Regions from separate parts of the Mycolicibacterium phocaicum genome, predicted to be linked through region 2. Evidence: riboswitches for the same ligand, from Rfam matches in the RefSeq annotation. Region 2 holds a riboswitch; the other holds the start of a gene.

Region 1 (3,401 bases), 920 kb from region 2:
TCGGCGGCATCTTCATCGGTAGCTGGACGGACCTGTCGATGCTGTCGGACGGTTCGATCCCCGCGCTGCAGGCCGCATCTGGCGCGCTGCCGCTGGCGGTCAGCATCGACGAGGAGGGCGGCCGGGTGTCCCGGCTGAAGAAGCTGATCGGCCCGCAGGAGTCGGCGCGCGTGCTCGCCGCGACCAAGACCCCCGCCGAGGTGCAGGCCATCGCCAAGGACCGCGGGCTGCAGATGAAGGACAAGTTCGGCATCACCGTCGACTTCGCGCCCGACGCCGACGTCACCGAAGAACCCGACGACGAGGTCATCGGCGACCGTTCCTTCGGCGCGGACCCGCAGAAGGTGACCGAGTACGCCGGCGCCTACGCCGCGGGCCTGCGCGAGGCGGGGCTGGTTCCGGTGCTCAAGCACTTCCCGGGGCACGGGCACGGCTCGGGCGACTCGCACACCGGTGGCGTGAAGACGCCGCCGCTGGAGGCGCTGAAGGACAACGACCTGGTGCCGTACCGGACGCTGACGACGCAGGAGCCCGTCGCCGTCATGGTCGGTCACCTGCAGGTGCCGGGCCTGACGCTCGGGGACGACCCGGCGAGCCTGAGCAAGCCGGCCTACGACCTGCTGCGCAGCGGTGAGTACGGCGGCCCGCCGTTCGACGGTGTGGTGTTCACCGACGATCTGACCGGCATGGCCGCCATCACCCAGCACTTCGGCGTGGCCGACGCGGCGCTCAAGGCACTGCAGGCCGGCGCCGACGTCGCCCTGTGGATCACGACCGACGGCATCTCCGACGTGCTGGACAAGCTGGAGGCGGCCGCGAAGGCCGGGCAGCTGGACCAGGCGCAGATCGACAAGTCGGTGCTGCGGGTGGCGGCCATGAAGGGGCCGGGCGCGAAATGCGTGAAGTGAGCTGCTCGTTGCATACCCTGTTCTGATGGCAGGTGGAACCAAGCGGCTGCCGCGGGCCGTCCGCGAACAGCAGATGCTCGACGCCGCCGTGCAGATGTTCTCGGTGAACGGCTATCACGAGACCTCGATGGACGCGATCGCCGCGCAGGCCGAGATCTCGAAACCGATGCTGTACCTCTACTACGGCTCGAAGGAAGAGCTGTTCGCGGCGTGCCTGGACCGCGAGCTCACGCGGTTCGTCGACACCGTCCGGGCCGACATCAACTTCGCCCAGAGCCCGCGTGACCTGCTGCGCAACGCGGTGCTGTCGTTCATGACGTACATCGACCGCAACCGGGCATCGTGGATCGTGCTCTACACACAGGCCACCAGCTCGCAGGCGTTCGCCCACACCGTGCGCGAGGGCCGCGAGAAGATCATCGACCTGGTGGCGCGGCTGCTCAGCGCCGGTACCCGAAACCCGGAGCCCGACAGCGACTTCGAGATGATGGCCGTGGCCCTGGTGGGTGCCGGTGAGGCCATCGCGTCCCGCGTCAGCGCCGGCGACACCGACGTCAACGATGCCACCGAGCTGATGATCAACCTCTTCTGGCGTGGCCTGAAGGGTAAGCGCGCCGAGTCGTAGGTTTGTCGCACATTCGCGGACCGTCAGCCCGTCCGGGGCTCTCTCCCTTGGCACCTTTCGCCGGGAGCCGTCAACTTTCCCTGACGCGTCAAGGAAAGTTGACCACTCCAAATCGCATGTGCCACAGGAGAGGACGACACGCCGCCGGCAGCGACACGCCGGCGCGGCCCCGCCGCGGCGCTGGTATGGTCCGATTCGAGCCAGTCGAACCCAACGCGGTTGGGTCAGGGAATCCGGTGCGAACCCGGAACTGACGCGCAGCGGTAAGGGGGACAGGCGGAGCAACGGCCACTGGCCCCACGTGGGCTGGGAAGGCGCTCCGGCCTGGATGATCCCGAGTCCGAAGACCTGCTGGCTCGGGCTCTCGCGGCCTGGCGGCGCGAGGACCCGCCCACGCATGGACTCCGCGAACCGAGTCCCGGATCGGAAGGCGCCGCCGTGTCTCGACGCACCATTGTGCTTGTCGCACTGCTCGTTTCACTCGTCTGCTCATGTGGCGGACCGCGAGCGACCGGAACTGTCGACGCCGGAACCGCCGGCTATTCCGTCACCCTCGAGAACTGCGGGCGAACGGTGACGGTGAAAGCGCCACCGCGGCGCGCGGTTTCGATCAATCAGCCGGCCTCCGAGCTGCTCCTGGCGCTCGGGCTCGCCGACCGGATGGCCGGCACCGCGTCCTGGAGCGACGACGTCCGGCCCGACCTCGCCGCCGACAACGCCAAAGTGCCTGTGCTGAGCCGGGATTTCCCGTCGTTCGAGCGGGTGCTGACAGAGAAACCAGACTTCGTGTACGCGACGTTCGACTGGTCGTTCACCGATCAAGGTGTGGCCCCGCGGGATCGGTTCGAGCGGCTCGGAGTGCCGACGTATCAGTCCTCCAGCGAGTGCGGCGGCCAGGACGCGGCGCAACAACGCGCGCTGACGCTCGACGACCTGTATGCCGAAATCAGTGATATTGCGAAGGTTTTCGGCGTCACTGAGCGTGGTGACAAGCTGGTTTCGACGCTGCGGGCGCGCATGGCGACAGCGACCAGCGGACTCAAGGCCGACGACGTCACCCTGATGTGGTGGTACGCCGGTACCAGAACGCCGTACATCGCGGGCTGCTGTGGAGCGCCGGGCATCATCACCACGGCGGTGGGAGCGCACAACGCGTTCGCCGACAACCGGCAGCTGTGGCCGGAGATTTCGTGGGAAGCGATCCTGCAGCGCGACCCCGACGTGCTGGTCCTCGCCGATCTCACCCGGGGCAAGGACGGTGACAGCGTCGCTGACAAGATCAAGTTCCTCGAAACCGACCCGGCGGCAAGCAAGTTGAAGGCCGTGCGGGAGCGGCGGTGGATCGTCTTGCCGGCCAGCGCGATGGATCCGTCGCTGCGCAACGTCGACGCGATGGAGACCGTCGCTTCCGGGCTGCGCTCGTTCGGGCTCGGCGGGAAGTCCTGACAGCTGTGCGCGCCGCCGGAATGGTGATGCTCGGTTTCGGGCTCCTGGCGCTGTCGGTCGCCGCGGCCATGATCATCGGGCCGGCCGAGCTCGGCTTCGGTGACGTGTATGCCGTCGTCGCGCAACATGTTTGGGGTCGTCAGGCGAACATCGCGCCGATCGACGACGGTATCGTATGGGAGTTGCGGCTGCCACGCGCCCTGTTGGCCGCGATCTGTGGCGCGGGGCTGGGTATCTGTGGGGCGATCCTGCAGTCGCTGATGCGCAACCCGTTGGCCGACCCCTTCATGCTGGGCATATCCTCCGGTGCGTCGACGGGAGCAGTGCTGGTCGTCGTGACGGGTATCGGCGGCGCCCTGACGCTGTCCGGCGGTGCATTCGTCGGCGCCGTGCTCGCGTTCGCTCTGGTCCTCGCTCTCGCC
Region 2 (3,401 bases):
GCGCGGTCGATCCGGCCGGCCCAGTAGCGCTCGACGGCGCGCTTGAGCTCACGGTTGGGGCCGATGCGGGGCGCACCCAGAATGGTTGCGGTGAATGGTGTTGACATGCGACGTCCTTAAACGCGACGGAAGTGCGCACCGCCCAAGGACATCCATCGAGGACAGCGCGAACCGCCCTCGGCGATTGCCCATTCCACGAGGCGATGCACCGCCGGACGCGGCGCATCCGGCACAGCTGGCAGGTCTTCGGACTCGCAGGCGCGCACCTTCTGGTGCACCTAGTGGCCGTCGCTTCCCAATCCGTGGATCAGTGCGGATGACGGCGGTCGTTCCTGCATACCGCTGCGGGACAGTCCCGGATTCTCACCGGGTTCCCTCTCATGGCGGTTCCCCGCCATTCGACGCCGCAGACGCCGAGGCGTCATTGGCAAACCAGCTGCGCCGTGGAGACTACCCTGTCGGGCCCTGTGCCGGGCCCGGGCCGCCGCCGTAACCCAACTGCTGCGCGGTGTAGCGGGCCGCGTCGGTGACCGGAACCGCCTGCACCGCAGTGCCGTACGCGCAGATCTCGGTCCACACGTCGCCGATCTCCGTGGTGTCGAACCGCATCCCGATGATGGCATTGCCGCCGCGGGCCTGACATTCCTGGAGCAGCCGGCCCATGGCCTCGTTGCGGCTCTCGGCGAGGTTCTTGGTCATGCCCTGCAGCTCGCCGCCGAACATCGCCTTGAAGCCGGCGCCCATCTGCGCGAAGGCATTCCGGGAGCGGACGGTGAGGCCGAAGACCTCACCGCAGACCCGCTGAATCTCCCACCCGGGCAGGTCATTCGTCGTGACAACCAGCATGCTGCCGCCTTTCTGTGTCGGTACGCCTCGAACTGTAGTGCGCGGCAACCGCAATCGTCAGAGAGCGGCTGCCACGTCCTGCGCCGGTGCGGCCTTCCGGGCGCCACCGAGGTAGCGCTCGACGAGCCCGCCGAACACCAGCCCGATGACCGCCCAGATCAACGCCTGGTCGATCAGCGAGTACCACCGGAACTTCCACAGCAGGTCGGCGTCGAACCCCGGATAGATGAGTTGCCCGGGCGCATAGACCTTGCCGTCGACGGTCACCGGCGTCGGGAAGGTGTTGGTGATCGGCTGCGGCGTCTCGGTCGCGGCGCGCGCGAAACCGAACTCGCCGGAGTGCTCGACGTTGGCGGCCAGATCGCCCAGCGACGGCAGGGCCGCCAGCAGTCCGCCGTACAGCACGAAGAACCCGAGCACCGCGATCCCGATCGCGCGCGCCCAGCCGACCTTCCCGGACAGCTTGCGCGCGGCGAACACCGCGAGACCCAGCAGGGTGAGCGAGCCCCACACCATGCCCAGGTACAGGAAGCCGCGCGTCTCCATTGTGAATTCGTGACCGATGGCGGGCGGGTTCGACGGGTATTTCACGAACGGCAGCAGGTACACACCCAGAAAACCGAATCCGGCGGCGGTCCAGCCCAGCACCTTGGGCCGTACCCCGAACCGGCCGTGCAGCACCAGATACGCCACGGCCACCAATGCGCCCATCGCCACGGAGAACGCGATGATGCCGGTGGCCGCACCGATACCCGACTGGATGGACCGGCTGAACAACTCCGGCCCGTCCGGCTCGACCGGGTGGCCCATGGCCGTGTGGACCGTCGAGAGCACGTTCATGCGGCCGGACTCGTAATCGATGGCCTTGTCGATGGTGGGTTCAGCAAAAATCCAGGCAAACAGGAACCCCAGGATGCCGGCGATCAGGCCGGCCAGGGCTCCGCGCCCGATGACGCGGATTTCCACAAAAGTCCCCTGAGTCAGTGGCAGGGGAAGCCGAGGAAGTGCCGCGAGTCGTGCACCCACTCATGGACGACCACGGTCTTGCCGAACAGCGACATCATGCCCTCGTCGATGCCGACGAGGTAGTACGCCAGCACCGCCAGGAAGATCGTCACACCGAGCAGCACCGCCACCCGGGTGGCCGAAAGCGCCTTGGTCGATACGCCCGGCTTCGAAACCGCAATACTCGTCATGGTCAAACCTCCTACGGGGTCACGCGCCCCTACATTGTTCGGTTCTGCACGACGGCGAAAGATCTGACTCGCCGCAGAGGGCTCACAGTGGCGCAACCGCGCCGGATTCGCACCGGCTTCCATGCGCCGTCGTACCGGGAATCAAGATACACCCAAACGGAAAATGCCCTTCCCCGAATTTCGGGGAAGGGCATTTTCACAATCCGTTACTCGGCGGCAGTCGCCGCGGCCTCGGCCAGGTCGGCCGATTCCTTCCGACGGCCGGCGAAGGTGAACACCGCATCCTCGGTGTTGTTGCTCTCGCCGTCCCAGTTCTCGACGTCCACGGTGACCAGCTGACCGGGGCCGACCTCCTCGAAGAGAATCTTCTCGGAGAGCTGGTCCTCGATCTCGCGCTGGATGGTCCGGCGCAGCGGCCGGGCACCGAGCACCGGATCGAAGCCGCGCTTGGCCAGCAGTGCCTTGGCCTTGTCGGTCAGCTCCATCTCCATGTCCTTGGCCTTGAGCTGCTTGCCGACCCGGCCGATCATCAGGTCGACCATCTGGATGATCTCGTCCTGCGTCAGCTGGTGGAACACGATGATGTCGTCGATACGGTTCAGGAACTCCGGACGGAAGTGCTTCTTCAGCTCGTCGTGCACCTTGAGCTTCATCCGCTCGTAGTTGTTCTCGCCGCCACCCTGGGTGAAGCCGAGGCCAACCGCCTTGCTGATGTCGCTCGTACCGAGGTTCGAGGTGAAGATCAGCACGGTGTTCTTGAAGTCGACAGTGCGACCCTGGCCGTCGGTCAGGCGACCGTCTTCGAGGACCTGCAGGAGGCTGTTGTAGATCTCCTGGTGGGCCTTCTCGATCTCGTCGAACAGCACGACGCTGAACGGCTTGCGGCGCACCTTCTCGGTGAGCTGGCCACCCTCTTCGTAGCCGACGTAGCCCGGAGGGGCACCGAACAGCCGCGACGCGGTGAAGCGGTCGTGGAACTCGCCCATGTCGATCTGGATGAGCGCGTCGTCGTCACCGAACAGGAACTCGGCCAGCGCCTTCGACAGCTCGGTCTTACCGACACCGGACGGGCCGGCGAAGATGAACGAGCCCGACGGACGCTTCGGGTCCTTCAGGCCGGCGCGGGTACGCCGGATGGCCTTCGAGACGGCCTTGACGGCATCGACCTGGCCGATGATCCGCTTGTGCAGCTCATCTTCCATGCGCAGCAGACGCGTGGTCTCGGCCTCGGTCAGCTTGAAGACCGGGATGCCGGTCCAGTTGCCCAGGACCTCGGCGATCTGCTCGTCGTCGACCTCGGCGACCACGTCCAGATCACCCGAACGCCACTGCTTCTCCCGCTCGGCGCGCTGGGCGACC

Evidence for each region. A riboswitch is a leader RNA that binds a small molecule or an ion and turns the genes downstream of it on or off. The one in region 2 is predicted to bind cobalamin.
Region 1: another riboswitch for cobalamin. It lies ahead of G6N46_RS16965 (ABC transporter substrate-binding protein); the one in region 2 lies ahead of G6N46_RS21205 (CbtB domain-containing protein).

The regions. Positions count from the first base shown of each region.
Region 1 covers NZ_AP022616.1:3,515,718-3,519,118, reverse strand. Annotated here, with positions in the region: gene G6N46_RS16975 (glycoside hydrolase family 3 N-terminal domain-containing protein) at 1-908, shown strand, start outside; gene G6N46_RS16970 (TetR/AcrR family transcriptional regulator) at 934-1,533, shown strand; cobalamin riboswitch at 1,718-1,903, shown strand; gene G6N46_RS16965 (ABC transporter substrate-binding protein) at 1,972-2,979, shown strand; gene G6N46_RS16960 (FecCD family ABC transporter permease) at 3,000-3,401, shown strand, end outside.
Region 2 covers NZ_AP022616.1:4,439,936-4,443,336, reverse strand. Annotated here, with positions in the region: gene metE (5-methyltetrahydropteroyltriglutamate--homocysteine S-methyltransferase) at 1-107, opposite strand, end outside; cobalamin riboswitch at 221-424, opposite strand; gene G6N46_RS21215 (YbjQ family protein) at 451-846, opposite strand; gene G6N46_RS21210 (CbtA family protein) at 904-1,812, opposite strand; gene G6N46_RS21205 (CbtB domain-containing protein) at 1,827-2,042, opposite strand; adenosylcobalamin (AdoCbl) riboswitch at 2,045-2,191, opposite strand; gene clpC1 (ATP-dependent protease ATP-binding subunit ClpC) at 2,249-3,401, opposite strand, start outside.